2 regions of the Streptomyces sp. NPDC091376 genome follow, and region 2 is predicted to be linked to the other one. Evidence: predicted binding sites of a transcription regulator. Region 2 holds the regulator's gene; the other holds the start of a gene.
The links. Region 2 encodes HspR, which represses chaperone genes until heat shock. Its sites were predicted from a motif close to TTGAGNNNNNNNNNCTCAA; they were not measured.
Positions count from the first base shown of each region.

Region 1: the regulator HspR is predicted to act here: its motif matches at 5,178-5,196, upstream of lon (endopeptidase La).

Region 1 is NZ_JBIVUF010000024.1:31,258-38,887, reverse strand. It holds gene ACIQMR_RS33835 (M4 family metallopeptidase) at 1-595, opposite strand, end outside; gene ACIQMR_RS33830 (helix-turn-helix domain-containing protein) at 749-1,753, shown strand; gene ACIQMR_RS33825 (trypsin-like serine peptidase) at 1,772-2,596, shown strand; gene lon (endopeptidase La) at 2,753-5,155, opposite strand; gene ACIQMR_RS33815 (GNAT family N-acetyltransferase) at 5,288-5,941, shown strand; gene ACIQMR_RS33810 (rhomboid-like protein) at 5,914-6,777, opposite strand; gene ACIQMR_RS33805 (spermidine synthase) at 6,776-7,471, shown strand; gene ACIQMR_RS33800 (response regulator transcription factor) at 7,555-7,630, shown strand, end outside.
Region 2 is NZ_JBIVUF010000002.1:229,665-237,294, reverse strand. It holds gene ACIQMR_RS05310 (heterodisulfide reductase-related iron-sulfur binding cluster) at 1-667, opposite strand, end outside; gene ACIQMR_RS05305 (sugar transferase) at 756-1,286, opposite strand; gene dnaK (molecular chaperone DnaK) at 1,544-3,403, shown strand; gene grpE (nucleotide exchange factor GrpE) at 3,403-4,056, shown strand; gene dnaJ (molecular chaperone DnaJ) at 4,111-5,295, shown strand; gene ACIQMR_RS05285 (heat shock protein transcriptional repressor HspR) at 5,300-5,761, shown strand; gene ACIQMR_RS05280 (helix-turn-helix transcriptional regulator) at 5,899-6,885, opposite strand; gene ACIQMR_RS05275 ((2Fe-2S)-binding protein) at 7,220-7,540, shown strand.

The sequences.
Region 1 (7,630 bases), on a different contig from region 2:
CCTTCTGGGACTTCTCGCCCTCCTTGCGTACGGCGTCGGCCTTGGTGAGCTGCGTGTGGCCGAGCCGGGCGGCGGTGGCGCCCACGGCGCGGCGCACCGCGACGTCCTTGGTGACCGACGCCTCGGTGCCGGTCGTCAGCCCGGTGAAGTACTTGCCCGAGGTGCCGGTGACGACCCGCTTGCCGCCGTCGCTCTCCATGCGCACGACGTACTGGCCGCCGAGCACCGGGATTCCGCGGTGCTTCTGCTGGAGCCGTACCGTCTCGTCCGCACCGTCCTTGAGCGTCTGGACGGGCACGAGATCGCGCCGCGGTTGGGCGATGCGATAGCGGCTCTCCTTGGCTGCGAGGTGTCCGCGGGCCGCGTCCGCCGGAGCGGCCTTGGCGTCCACGGCCTCGCGCAGGCCTCCCACGAGCGCGGGTGTCGCGGTGTCCTCCCCGGGGACGACCTCGACGGACGGTGCCGGCGACGGGGTCGCCGCCTGGGCCGGTACCGCGGTGATCAGGAGTCCCGCGGCCGCCAGGAGCGCGGCGGTCGCCGCCCCCCTGGTTGTGCCGGACGCCGGTCTTCCATGGTTGTTGCTGGGCTTGCGCACAGTACGTACCCCTCCCACGTGCTTGGTCAGAGCCGGTTCAGGTGGTCATGGCCATGCAACATGTGGGCCGCCGGAGCAGCAATGAGCCAACTGCGTCGACAAGTGGGCATGCACACTTGTGTGTCTCGTGAACGCGGAGTGAGAATCCGGGACATGATCGAGGGGGAATTGCGCACCCTCGGCCTGGGGGCGGCCGAGGAGCGCGCGTACGAGGCCCTGCTGAAGGAACGCGCGGGCGAGGCGGACGAGTTGGCACGGCTGCTGGAGCTCTCCCGCGACCAGTTGGAGTCGGCTCTCGACCGGCTGGTCGAGCAGGGTCTCGCGCTTCCGCCGCCCGACTGCGGGGCGCTGCCCCGCCCGGCCGCGCCGGCCGCCGCGATCCGTACGCTCATCCACCGCCGGCAGGCCGAGCTGCATCTGAAATCGGCCGAACTCGAACAGTTACGCATGACCGCCGATCGGCTCGCGAGCCGGCTGACGCCCGGCCCGCCGGTCACGGCCGGAAGCGGCATCGAAGTGGTCACCGGGCAGCGGGAGATCGGCGAACGGGCGGATGTGCTGCTGGCGTCCGCGGAACAGGAGGTCGTCATCCTCGACCGGCCGCCGTACGTCAGGGGCCGGGTGGGGGACGGCAGTTCCCCGTCGCCCGGACTGGACATCGGGGCGCTGCTGGACCGCGGGATCGTCGTCCGCACCGTCCTCGACCCCGAAGGGCTGGCGACCCAGGACCAGATGCGGATGGTGACCGCGCTGGTGGAGCGCGGGCTGCGGGCCAGGGTGGCCCAGGGCGTACCGACCAAACTGATCGCCGTCGACCGGCGGATCACCCTGCTGCCGCCGAGTGACGCGGCCGATCCGACGGCCTCCGCGCTGGTGGTGGGCGACGCGCTGCTCGGCAACGCGCTGGTGCCGCTCTTCGAGACCGTGTGGGAGCGGGCCACCCCGGTGGGCGGCCCGGGCGGCTCGCTGGTCCCGGCGCAGAAGGAACTGCTGGCGCTGCTCGCCGCCGGGCTCAAGGACGAGGCGATAGCGCGCAGGCTCGGCGTCCATGTGCACACGGCACGGCGGCGGATCAGCAGGCTGCTGGAGACGCTGGGCGCGGAGACCCGGTTCCAGGCGGGGGCACAGGCGACCCTCCGGGGATGGCTCGACGGCTGAGTGAGCAAGGATGGGGCCATGCTCTGGAACAGGCCGATGCTGTGGTCCGCGGTCGCGGTGCTGACCGCCGCGACCGCGTGCGCGGCGCCGTCCCACTCGGCGACGCCGCACCCTGCCGCCGAACCCCGGCAGCGGGCCGAGGGCCCCTCGCCGCAGACGTCGGCCGTGCCGTCCGACGGGCTCCGCTCGGTGGGCGTGCTGCTCGACGGCGAGGACCACTGGTGCACGGCGAGCGTGGTCGACAGCCCACGCGGCAATGTCGTCGCGACCGCCGCGCACTGCGTCTTCGAGTACGGGACGTACGCGAGCGGCTTCTCCTTCGCGCCCGGATTCCACGGCGGCGGGAAGGGGTCGGCCCCGTACGGCACGTGGAAGGTCGCCGCTATCCAGGTCGACGACCGCTGGCGCAAGGACGAGGACGACACGTCCGACTACGCCTTCCTGACGCTGGAGCCGGACGCGCGGGGCCGCCAGGTGCAGGACGTTGTGGGCGCGGCCGAGCCCGACTGGTCGTCGCAGCCGAGCCGCCGGGTCACGGTCGTCGGCTACCCCAACCCCGAGCACAATCCGGCCAACCGGCCCATCACCTGCACCACCGACGCCCGTCACGACGCCGACCAGCCCGCGCGGATGGTGCGCATCGAATGCCAGGGCTTCTGGGACGGCACGAGCGGCAGCCCCTGGCTGGCGGACTACGTGGACCCGGGCCGGCCGGGGCGGGTGATAGGCGTCCTGAGCGGGGGCGACACGGACACGGAATCGACGGCGGTGCTCTTCGGCACACGTGCGCGCACTCTGTACGACAAGGCGGCCCGCGTTCCGGTCAAGGGCACGGCGCGCTGAGCTTCGTCCGGGGACCTTCAGTCGTCCGCTTCTTCACCGTGGGCCCGCGGGCCCACGGTGAAGAGCACACCGCGTCGCCGGGTGACGGCCTGCGGACGCGGACCGTCACCCGGCGACCGGGGAACCGGAACCGGGGCGGAGCCCCCGGCGCACCCGCTACGCCGCGGCCGCCACCGGCAGTTCCGCCGGAGAGAGGGCGATCTCCAGGACCTGGCGGACGTCCGTGACCGGGTGGACCTCCAGCTTGTCCAGGACCTCCGCCGGGACGTCGTCCAGGTCGGCCTCGTTGCGCTTGGGGATGACGACGGTCGTCGTCCCCGCCCGGTGCGCGGCCAGGAGCTTCTGCTTCAGACCGCCGATGGGCAGCACCCGCCCCGTCAGGGACACCTCACCGGTCATCGCCACGTCCGTACGGACCGGCCGCCCGGAGAGCAGCGACGCCAGCGCGGTGGTCATCGTGATGCCCGCGCTCGGGCCGTCCTTGGGGACCGCGCCCGCCGGGAAGTGGATGTGCACGCCGCGGTCCTTCAGATCGGCGACGGGCAGCTCCAGTTCCGCGCCGTGCGAGCGGAGGAAGCTCAGCGCGATCTGTGCGGACTCCTTCATGACGTCGCCGAGCTGACCGGTGAGGGTCAGTCCGGCCGCGCCGGTCTCCGGGTCGGCCAGGGACGCCTCGACGTAGAGCACGTCGCCGCCGGCGCCGGTGACCGCGAGGCCCGTGGCCACGCCGGGCACCGCGGTGCGCCGCTCGGCCGGGTCCTGGGCGGCCTCGGGGACGTGGTGCGGTCGCCCGATGAGACCACGCAGCTCCCCGTCGGTGACGGTGAACGGCAGCTCCCGGTCGCCCAGTTCGTGCTGGGCCGCGACCTTCCGCAGCAGCCGGGCGATCGCCCGCTCCAGGTTGCGTACGCCCGCCTCGCGGGTGTACTCGGCGGCCAGCTTGCGCAGTGCGGAGTCGTCCAGGACGACCTCGCCCGGCTCCAGGCCGGCCCGCTCCAGCTGGCGCGGGAGCAGGTGGTCCCGGCCGATGACGACCTTCTCGTCCTCCGTGTAGCCGTCGAGCCTGACCAGCTCCATCCGGTCGAGCAGGGCCTCCGGGATGGCCTCCAGGACGTTCGCCGTGGCCAGGAAGACCACGTCGGACAGGTCCAGCTCGACCTCCAGGTAGTGGTCGCGGAACGTGTGGTTCTGCGCCGGGTCCAGGACTTCGAGCAGTGCCGCTGCCGGGTCCCCGCGGAAGTCGGAGCCGACCTTGTCGATCTCGTCGAGCAGGACCACCGGGTTCATGGACCCGGCCTCCTTGACGGCGCGGACGATACGGCCCGGCAGCGCGCCGACGTACGTACGCCGGTGCCCGCGGATCTCCGCCTCGTCCCGGACGCCGCCGAGGGCGACCCGGACGAACTTCCGTCCCATCGCGTGCGCGACGGACTCGCCGAGCGAGGTCTTGCCCACGCCGGGCGGGCCGACGAGCGCGAGAACCGCGCCCCCGCGCCGCCCGCCGACCACGCCCAGCCCCCGGTCGGTACGCCGCTTGCGCACCGCCAGGTATTCCGTGATCCGTTCCTTCACGTCGTCCAGGCCCGCGTGCTCGGCGTCCAGGACCGCCTTGGCGCCCCGGATGTCGTACGCGTCCTGCGTGCGCTCGTTCCACGGCAGTTCGAGGACGGTGTCGAGCCAGGTGCGGATCCAGGAGCCCTCGGGGCTCTGGTCACTGGACCGCTCCAGCTTCTCGACCTCCTTGAGCGCGGCCTCGCGGACGTTCTCCGGGAGGTCGGCGGCCTCGACCCGGGCACGGTAGTCGTCGGACTCGTCCTCGCCGTCCTCGCCATTCAGCTCGCGCAGTTCCTTGCGCACGGCCTCGAGCTGGCGGCGCAGCAGGAATTCGCGCTGCTGCTTGTCGACGCCCTCCTGGACGTCCTTGGCGATGGACTCGGCCACGTCCTGCTCGGCGAGGTGCTCACGCAGCTGCTCGGTGGCGAGCTTGAGCCGGGCCACCGGGTCGCTGGTCTCGAGCAGTTCCACCTTCTGGGCGGTGGTCAGGAAGGGTGAGTAGCCGGAGTTGTCGGCGAGGGCCGAGACGTCGTCGATCTGCTGGACGCGGTCGACGACCTGCCAGGCGCCGCGCTTCTTCAGCCAGCTGGTGGCGAGTGCCTTGTACTCCTTGACCAGTTCGGTGACGGAGCCGGGCAGTGTTTCGGGCAGCGCCTCGTCGACAACGGTGCCCTCGACCCAGAGGGCCGCGCCGGGACCGGTCGTACCCGCGCCGATGCGCACCCGGCTGCGGCCGCGGATCAGGGCGCCGGGGTCTCCGTCGGAGAGCCGGCCGACCTGCTCGACGGTGCCGAGGACACCGGTCGAGGCGTACGTACCGTCGATGCGCGGGACGAGCAGCACCCGTGGCTTGCCCGATGCCGAACGCGCGGCTGCCTGGGCGGCCTCCACCGCGGCCCGTACGTCGGCGTCGGACAGGTCGAGCGGTACCACCATCCCAGGCAGCACGACCTCGTCGTCGAGCGGCAGCACAGGCAGAGTGAGCGGTGTGGACGTCGAAGCCATGATCTCCCCTTCGGCAGTCAAGTTGAGCTACATGGACTCAATGCGGAAGGGGCGGCCGATGTTCCCCCGTGGCCGTTCGCTGTGAGCGATCACCCCTGTCACTTCCCGTGACCCATCAGATGTAATAGGTCAATGACATTTTTATCCATTACCGAGACGATACGGGCCTGGGTGGACGGCTGGGTCGTCTCGCGCGGTGCCGCGGAACCCGTCGGCGAGCCGTGGGGCGTCACCGTCGACGTCGGACTCCCCCGGCACACCACCCGGCACGTCCTCACCGACAACAGCGAGCGGAGCGTCCGCGAGGTGGCCGCGACGGCCCGGATGCCGGGCCGGTGGCTCAAGGTGTTCGAGGAGCAGGAGCGGGTCCTGGAGTGGCTGGGGCCGGACTGGACGCCGGACGAACCCGGCTTCCTGATGACGGCGGCTCTGACCCGGAAGGAAACGGACGTAGGGGCAGGCCACCGGCTGCGCACCTGGACGCGTGACGGCGTCACCCGGGTCCTGGTCACGACCGCGGACGGCGCCTTCGCGGCCCGGGGCCAGATCGCGACGCGGGGCACCACGGCCGTCGTCGACCAGATCGAGACCGCCGCCGGGCACCGCCGCAAGGGCCTCGGCAGCCTGGTGATGCGCACGCTCCAGAACGCGGCGGTCGAGCGGGGAGCCACCGCCGGCGTCCTGGGCGGCACGCCGGACGGACAGGCGCTCTACACAGCGCTGGGGTGGCGCACGGTCGCCCCACTGGTCAGCGTGTACTACGACCCGGCGCCCGCCGACGTCTGACGGCACGGTCGTGGACGAGGACGCGGACGTGGACGCCCGGGGAGCAGCGGCCAGGTGGCGACGCCCGCGAGCAGGGCCAGCACATGGCCCCAGTTGCCGAGCGGGTCCTCGTACGCCAGCAGGTCCCGCGCCAGGAGCGCCGAGACGCACACCAGCAGCGCCGTCCGCGCGACCGGGGCGTACAGCCCGGCCAGCGCGCCGACGCTCGCCAGCAGGCCGAAGCTGATGCCGTAGTCGAGCCGGTGCAGGGACGTCTCGGGCAGCCGGCCCGCCAGGACCCACAGCCCGACCGGGATCTCGGTGGCGAGCGTGGCCACCAGATGTCCGCCCAGGAAGACGCCGGCCGTGCGCCGGCCGCCGATGCGCCGCTCCAGGGCCGTGAGGACGAGCACGAACCCGAGGGCGTACGGGGAGGCGAGCCCGCCGGCGATCCACAGGGCACTGGCGACCAGGACGAGCGGCGGTGCCGTGGCGAGGTGCGCGACGTCCGTGCTGGAGCCGCGCAGCAGGGCGGCCACCGTCGCCGGGTCGCCGTAAGCGGCGAAGAGGGAGGTCGCGACGAGCACGAGCCCGTAGCAGAACGTGAAGGGCGTTCCGGCGGGGTCCGGGAGGAGCCGCGCGAGCCGGACGGGCCGGCGGGCCCGCGTGTGGACGCACGCGTCCGCGGACCCGCGCGACCCGGCGCGCCGCGCCGTGCAGAGCGCCTTCATCCCGGGCCGGCCCCTCTCGCTGCGACGGCTCCCGACCCTGCCCAGCAACGCGATCACCACCCGTCGCGTCCATGACCTGCGCCACACAGCCCGCCGCGCGACGGCCGCCGCTAGCCTGAGGGCCATGGAGCCCTCCAGCCGTCCCGCCGGCCACCGGACCGTCGACCGCCGCGAAGGACCGTACGGCGAGGTCGTCCTGCGTGAACGGAGCGGCCCCGAAGGGGAGATCCACGAGATCATCGCCAACGGCTGCTTCCTGATGGACACATCGGACGGCCGCTCCGAACGACGGCTCCTGGACGCCGCGTACGAGGCGCTCGACGGCCGCCCGGCCCCGTCCGTACTCATCGGCGGACTCGGCGTCGGCTTCTCGCTGGCGCGCGCGGCGGCCGAGCCCGCGTGGTCCCGTATCGCCGTCGTGGAACGCGAACAGGCGATCATCGAATGGCACATGTCGGGTCCGCTGCGGCGGATCTCCGGCGCGGCGCTCGCCGACCCGCGGACCGTGATTCTCCACACGGACCTCGTCGATCACGTCCATAACGCTTCGGACACGTATGACGCGCTCTGCCTCGACATCGACAACGGCCCCGACTGGACCGTCACCGAGGACAACGGCAACCTCTACTCACCGGACGGACTGGCCGCCTGCGCACGGCGTTTGACCCCCGGCGGAGTGCTCGCCGTATGGTCGGCGAAGCCCTCCGCCGATATCGAGGAATCCTTGCGGAATGCCGGATTCAGCGGGGTAAGGACCGAAGAGATCCGGGTTGCCCGAGGCGTACCTGACGTGGTCCATCTCGCGGTTCGCCCTGCGTAGCCGGGAACTGGTCGGTGCCCTTACGCTGCCTACCTGACACACCGATCTACACGCAGCTCGCAGTGCGCGACAGGGGCGGGGCGATGGAGCAGACACACACCAGCAACAACGGCGCGGCGGCGCACTCGACCGCGAGTGCCCAGCGCCGGGTGCTCGTCG
Region 2 (7,630 bases):
TCAGCGACGTGCCGATCTTGATCATCGCGACGAGGTAGACCAGCGTCTGGAGGGTCGGGACGCTGAGCCCCTTGAAGGCCAGGACCAGCGGGTACGAGGCGAAGTACGCCGCCTCGTAGTGGTCCACGTGGTGGAGCGCGCCTTCCAGGCCGCGCAGCACGTAGATCGCCAGGCCGATGGTGAGGATGACGTACTCGACGAAGTACGCCTGCCAGGCCTTGGAGCCCGCGAACCGCGACTTTCGGCCGGCGCGCGAGGGCAGGTTCAGCAGCCGGATCGCCATCAGGACGACGATGCCGAGGATCGTCATCACGCCGATGAACTCGATGTACATCTCGAACGGCAGGAAGCCGCCCAGGATGGGCAGGGTCCAGTCGGCCTGGAAGAGCTGGCCGTAGGCCTGTGCGAGCGTCGGAGGCAGCGTCAGGAAGCCGATCGCGACGAACCAGTGGGCGAAGCCCACGATGCCCCACCGGTTCATCCGGGTGTGGCCGAGGAACTCCTTGACCAGGGTGACCGTGCGGGCCTTGGGGTCGTCGGTGCGACTGCCCGCGGGCACGGGCTGACCGAGCTTCACGAACCGGTAGATCTGCGCGACGGCGCGGGCGATGAGCGCAACGCCGACCACGGTCAGGACCAGCGACACGATGATCGCGGCGAGTTGCATGGAAGGCTCCTCGGGCCTGCGATGGATCAGGTGGTGAATCAGCACTTACTAAGCGGTAACTTATCCAGTCCGTGCTGAGAGTACCCACTTATTCCGTCGCACTGTAGCCAGGCAGGCGGTGATCTGCGTCGCTCAGGTGACCCTCAGTGCGAGGTGCACGCAGGGCCGGAATCGTGCGCAGCAGGACGGCCAGATCCAGCCCGATCCAATGGTGCTCCACGTAATCCTGGTCGAGCAGCTCGGGCTCGTCCCAGGGGAGCGACGAATGCCTGCGCAGCTGTGCCGGGCCGGTCAGTCCCGGTCGTACGGTCTGCCGCCAGGGTACGGCCGCGCGCGGGTCGTCGGGCGCCAGGGCGGCGGGGCCGACGAGGGACATCTCACCCCGCAGGACATGAGGCAGCCTGGAGAGCAGGTCCAGCCGCCAGCGCCGGGTGCGCAGGGATCGGACGGTGAACGGATAGCCGTGCAGTCCGGTCTTGAGTTCGCGTACGAAGACGCCGCCGGGCGGGCGTCCGAGCGCCGTGGAGCAGGCGGCCGCGGCCAGCAGGGGGGCGGCGATCAGCAGTAGGAGTGTGCCGAGGGTCAGATCGAGAAGGCGCTTGGGCTGCACGGAGTGCACGGCTCTCACCTGACCGTTCTGTCGGTTCTGTATCGATTGCTGCTGTTTTCTGTCCACTGCGTCGCGTCTGTGAACCTTTCGCGTGCTTTGCAGAACGATGGCACGGTGGAAGCGGGCGAGGGCGCAGGCCGCGCCGGGCCGCGCTCGCAGGGGTGCGCGCACCATAGTTGAGTCGCCTCGACTCAGGTCTGTTGACTCTGTGGGACGGGTGGTGCATCCTTGAGCGAGTTCCGCTCAAGTTCACTGGAGGAATCGAAATGGCACGTGCGGTCGGCATCGACCTGGGCACGACTAACTCCGTCGTCAGCGTTCTGGAGGGCGGTGAGCCCACCGTCATCACCAACGCCGAGGGCGCCAGGACCACGCCGTCCGTCGTCGCCTTCGCCAAGAACGGTGAGGTGCTCGTCGGAGAGGTCGCGAAGCGTCAGGCGGTCACGAACGTCGACCGGACCATCCGGTCCGTGAAGCGTCACATGGGTACCGACTGGAAGATCGAGCTGGACGGGAAGACCTTCAACCCCCAGCAGATGTCCGCCTTCATCCTGCAGAAGCTGAAGCGGGACGCCGAGTCCTACCTCGGCGAGAAGGTCACGGACGCGGTGATCACCGTCCCGGCGTACTTCAACGACTCGGAGCGCCAGGCCACCAAGGAGGCCGGCGAGATCGCGGGACTGAACGTCCTGCGCATCGTCAACGAGCCGACGGCCGCCGCTCTGGCGTACGGCCTCGACAAGGACGACCAGACGATCCTCGTCTTCGACCTCGGTGGCGGCACCTTCGACGTCTCGCTGCTGGAGATCGGCGACGGCGTCGTCGAGGTGAAGGCCACCAACGGTGACAACCACCTCGGTGGTGACGACTGGGACCAGCGCGTCGTCGACTACCTGGTGAAGCAGTTCGCCAACGGTCACGGCGTGGACCTGTCGAAGGACAAGATGGCTCTCCAGCGTCTGCGCGAGGCCGCGGAGAAGGCGAAGATCGAGCTGTCGTCCTCGACCGAGACGACGATCAACCTGCCGTACATCACGGCGTCCGCCGAGGGCCCGCTGCACCTGGACGAGAAGCTCACGCGCGCCCAGTTCCAGCAGCTGACCTCGGACCTGCTGGACCGCTGCAAGACCCCGTTCCACAACGTCATCAAGGACGCGGGCATCCAGCTCTCCGAGATCGACCACGTCGTTCTCGTCGGTGGCTCCACCCGTATGCCGGCCGTCGCCGAGCTCGTCAAGGAGCTGACCGGCGGCAAGGAGGCCAACAAGGGTGTGAACCCGGACGAGGTCGTCGCCATCGGCGCCACGCTCCAGGCCGGTGTCCTCAAGGGTGAGGTCAAGGACGTCCTGCTCCTCGACGTGACCCCGCTGTCCCTCGGTATCGAGACCAAGGGCGGCATCATGACCAAGCTCATCGAGCGCAACACGACGATCCCGACGAAGCGCTCGGAGATCTTCACGACGGCCGAGGACAACCAGCCGTCCGTGCAGATCCAGGTCTACCAGGGCGAGCGCGAGATCGCGGCGTACAACAAGAAGCTCGGCATGTTCGAGCTGACGGGCCTTCCGCCGGCCCCGCGCGGCGTCCCGCAGATCGAGGTCTCCTTCGACATCGACGCCAACGGCATCATGCACGTGACCGCGAAGGACCTGGGCACGGGCAAGGAGCAGAAGATGACCGTCACCGGCGGCTCCTCGCTCGCCAAGGACGAGGTCGACCGGATGCGTCAGGAGGCCGAGCAGTACGCGGAGGAGGACCACCGCCGCCGCGAGGCCGCCGAGACCCGCAACCAGGCCGAGCAGCTCGTCTACCAGACGGACAAGTTCCTCAAGGACAACGAGGACAAGGTCCCCGGCGACGTCAAGACCGAGGTCGAGACGGCGGTGACCGAGCTCAAGGAGAAGCTGAAGGGCGAGGACACCGCGGAGATCCGCACCGCCACCGAGAAGGTCGCGGCCGTCTCCCAGAAGCTCGGCCAGGCCATGTACGCCGACGCCCAGGCCCAGCAGGCCGCGGGCGGCGACGGTGACGCCGGTGCCTCGCAGGCGAAGGCCGACGACGACGTCGTCGACGCCGAGATCGTCGACGACGAGAAGCCGAACGACACGAAGGGCGGCGCTGCCTGATGACGGAGGAGACCCCGGGTTTCGAGGAGAAGCCCGACGTCCCCTCCGGCGCCACTCCCGACGAAGCGGCGCAGGCCGCCTCCCCCTCCGCGGAGGAGGGGGCGGCCCCGGCCGGGGACGCAGCACAGAACGCGGTTCAGGCCGGCCTGACGGCCCAGCTGGACCAGGTCCGCACCGCGCTCAACGAGCGCACGCTGGACCTCCAGCGGCTGCAGGCCGAGTACCAGAACTACCGTCGTCGCGTGGAGCGGGACCGGATCACGGTCAAGGAGATCGCCGTCGCGCAGCTCCTGACCGAGCTCCTGCCCATCCTCGACGACATCGGCCGGGCCCGTGAGCACGGCGAACTGGTGGGCGGCTTCAAGTCGGTGGCCGAATCGCTGGAGACGGTCGCCGCCAAGATGGGTCTGCAGCAGTTCGGCAAGGAGGGCGAGCCCTTCGACCCGACGATCCACGAAGCCCTGATGCACAGCTACGCGCCGGACGTCACGGAGACGACCTGCGTGGCGATCCTGCAGCCGGGCTACCGGATCGGCGAGCGGACCATCCGCCCCGCGCGCGTCGCGGTGGCCGAGCCCCAGCCAGGGGCCCAGCCGAAGGACCAGGCGGAGCAGGCCACGGACGAGGAGAGCGGTGGCCCGGACGAGGGCTGACGCAGGGACCGGTGCGGTGACCGGCGCAGTGACGTACGGGAAGGAGGGACGTCGATGAGCACGAAGGACTTCGTCGAGAAGGACTACTACAAGGTTCTCGGCGTCCCCAAGGACGCCACCGACGCGGAGATCAAGAAGGCGTACCGGAAGCTCGCCCGGGAGAACCACCCGGACGCCAACAAGGGCGACGCCAAGGCCGAGGAGCGCTTCAAGGAGATCTCCGAGGCCAACGACGTGCTCGGCGACCCCAAGCGGCGCAAGGAGTACGACGAGGCCCGCGCCCTCTTCGGCAACGGTGGTTTCCGGTCAGGACCCGGGGCGGGCGGAACGTTCAACTTCGACCTGGGTGACCTCTTCGGAGGCACCCAGGCCGGGGGTGGCGGCGCCGCCGGAGCCGGCGGCTTCGGCGGCGGGCTCGGGGACGTCTTCGGCGGGCTGTTCAACCGCGGCACCGCGCCCGGTCCGCGGACGCAGCCGCGCCGCGGCCAGGACATCGAGTCCGAGGTGACGCTCAGCTTCACCGAGGCGGTGGACGGGGCCACGGTCCCGCTGCGGATGTCCAGCCAGCAGCCCTGCAAGGCCTGTTCGGGCACCGGCGACAAGAACGGCACGCCGCGGGTGTGCCCGACCTGCGTCGGCACCGGCCAGGTCTCGCGCGGGGGCAGCGGCTCCTTCTCGCTGACCGACCCGTGCGTGGACTGCAAGGGCCGCGGCCTCATCGCGGAGAACCCGTGCGAGGTCTGTCACGGCAGCGGGCGCGCCAAGTCGTCCCGGACCATGCAGGTCCGCATCCCCGCGGGGGTGAGCGACGGCCAGCGCATCCGGCTGCGCGGCAAGGGCGCACCGGGCGAGCGCGGTGGCCCTGCCGGTGATCTGTACGTCGTGGTCCATGTCGGCGAGCACCCGGTGTTCGGCCGCAAGGGCGACAACCTCACCGTCACCGTGCCGGTCACCTTCACGGAGGCCGCGCTCGGCGGCGAGGTGAAGGTCCCGACGCTCGGCGGGCCCCCGGTCACGCTGAAACTGCCCGCCGGCACGCCCAACGGCCGTACGATGCGGGCCCGCGGAAAGGGTGCGGTCCGCAAGGACGGCACCCGCGGCGATCTGCTGGTCACCGTGGAGGTCGCGGTGCCGAAGGACCTCGGCGACGAGGCCCGTGAGGCCCTGGAGGCGTACCGGAAGGCGACTGAGGACCTCGATCCGCGGGCAGAACTGTTCCAGGCCGCGAAGGGAGCATGATGCGATGGACGGCCGACGTCGACAGCCCGGATTCGGTGGCAGGGCTTACGAACTGACCGACGAGACGCCGGTGTACGTCATCTCGGTGGCGGCCCAGCTGTCCGGTCTGCACCCGCAGACGCTGCGGCAGTACGACCGCCTCGGCCTGGTCTCCCCGGACCGGACCGCCGGCCGCGGCCGGCGCTACTCGGCCCGTGACATCGACCTGCTCCGCCAGGTGCAGGCCCTGTCGCAGGACGAGGGCATCAACCTGGCCGGTATCAAGCGCATCATCGAGCTGGAGAACCAGGTCGCGGCCCTGCAGTCCCGGGTCGCCGAGCTTTCGGCGGCGGTCGAGGGCGCGGCGGTCGCGATGCAGCAGCGCGAGGCGCAGGTGCACGCGTCGTACCGGCGCGACCTGGTGCCGTACCAGGACGTGCAGCAGGGCAGCGCGCTGGTGGTCTGGCGGCCCAAGCGGGACGGCTGACCGAGTCCGCCGGACAACGCTCTGGAACGAACGGCGAAAGGCCCCCACCCGGGAGACCGGGAGGGGGCCTTTCGCCGTGCCTGTCCGCGTCACGGTCGGCGAGGGTCTCGTGGACCCGGGCGCGGCGCCGTTCGTAGTCAGTGGTCGTGTTCCAGGATGCCGGACTGGGCGATCAGATAGCCGAGTTGGGCGCGTGAGCCGCTGCCGAGGGCGGAGGCGAGCTTGGCGATGTGGGCGCGGCAGGTGCGGACGTTCATACCGAGACGACGGGCGATCGCCTCGTCGACGTGGCCCTCGATGAGGAGCTTGGCGATGGAGCGCTGCACACCGCTGATGCCGTCCAGCTCCGGGGCGTAGGCGACGACCTGGTCGTCCCAGGGCACGCCGTGGAGCCAGAACTGCTCGAAGACGCCGACGAGGTACTGCACCAGGCCCTCGTGACGCAGCTCCAGGGCGACCCGCCGGTCGCTGCGCGCCGGGATGAAGGCGACCTTGCGGTCGACGATGATGAGCCGGTCGATGATCTCCTCGAGGGTGCGGACCTCCGCGCCGTAGGGGGCGACGCGCTCCACGTACGCCATCGTCGCGGGGTGGTGGCGCGACGTGTGCTGGTACAGCGTTCGCATGACCACGCCCCGGTCGACGAGCATCTCGACGCGGCGCAGCCCGTCCTCGAGGGTCGCCGGTCTGCGCCCGCTGCCGGGCTGCACCGTCAGGAGCTCCTCCGTGCAGTCGGCGATGACCCGGTCCAGCGTCGTGTTGATCAGGCTCAGGCCTTCGAGCACGGTGATCGCGTGTGTGGCCGACGAGCTGTGCGCGTTGATCGACATGAATGGCTCAAAGGCGTCCGCCAGGGAGACCGTGAGACGCCTTCGCTCCTGGATCTCCCGCTCTATGGGGTGTATCAGCTGATGCAGAGCGACGGACGGTGGAACCGGACGCAGCCATTCACTGTCGTCGGGATCCGGGCGCAGCATGGCCAGGTCGATGAGACACGGAGTGTCGGCCACCTCGGCGCGGGCTATGCGGCCACTGCGCAGCGCGGACGCATAGAGGTTTCTCCCGGCCTCGCACAGCTCGTCGTGACTGTGCTTGTCTCCCGAATCGCTCCCTTTCGCCTGCATTTGCACCCCCCTCAGGGTCCTGAATTACAGGAACATGATGCCTGGACTCGCTGGTGGAAGCGTTCGGAGTGAGCCATCGTCTTATGCGCGGGGGAGGAGGTAGTGATTAAAAGAGGTGGAGATCGGCCATGACCAGGATGGTTCGTGCACTTTGCGCTATAGCCGTTGCGGCTGCTCTCGGCGGTCTCGCGGGCAGTGGTGAGCCCACGTGGGAGTCGACCCCCGGGTCGGTGACCGCGGCCCCGGGTGAGCCCACCTGGGAATCCGCATCCACGTCGGTGATCGCGTCGCCGGGTGAGCCAACCTGGGAAAGCGGGCCGGCGGACGTCGACGCATGAGCGCTCCCCCGGACGACCGCGTCTTCCGACGGGAGATGGCGACGGCGTACCGATCCGGGTGGCACTTCATCGATCTCGTCACGGCCATCCCCCACCGTGGCGACTCGCTGATGGTCACTCTCTTCGGGGAGCCGATCGTCGTCGCCCGAGAGGACGACGAGGACGTCCGTGCCTACCGGTGCCTTCGTCGGCCACGTGGGGCCCCACGCCCCGTTCGCTGTGCCATCAGGTACGGCATGATCTTCGTCAATCTCGACCAGCGGGACCACCAGCTGGTCGAGCCCGAGACCACCACCGCCACCCCCCGCAGTGCCTGAGCGGTTCCCCCGTCGTTCAAGATCGCTCAGGCGCTTCCCCCACACAGCGGCGCCATCGTGGACCTGAAACACGATGGCGCCGCTGTGCTT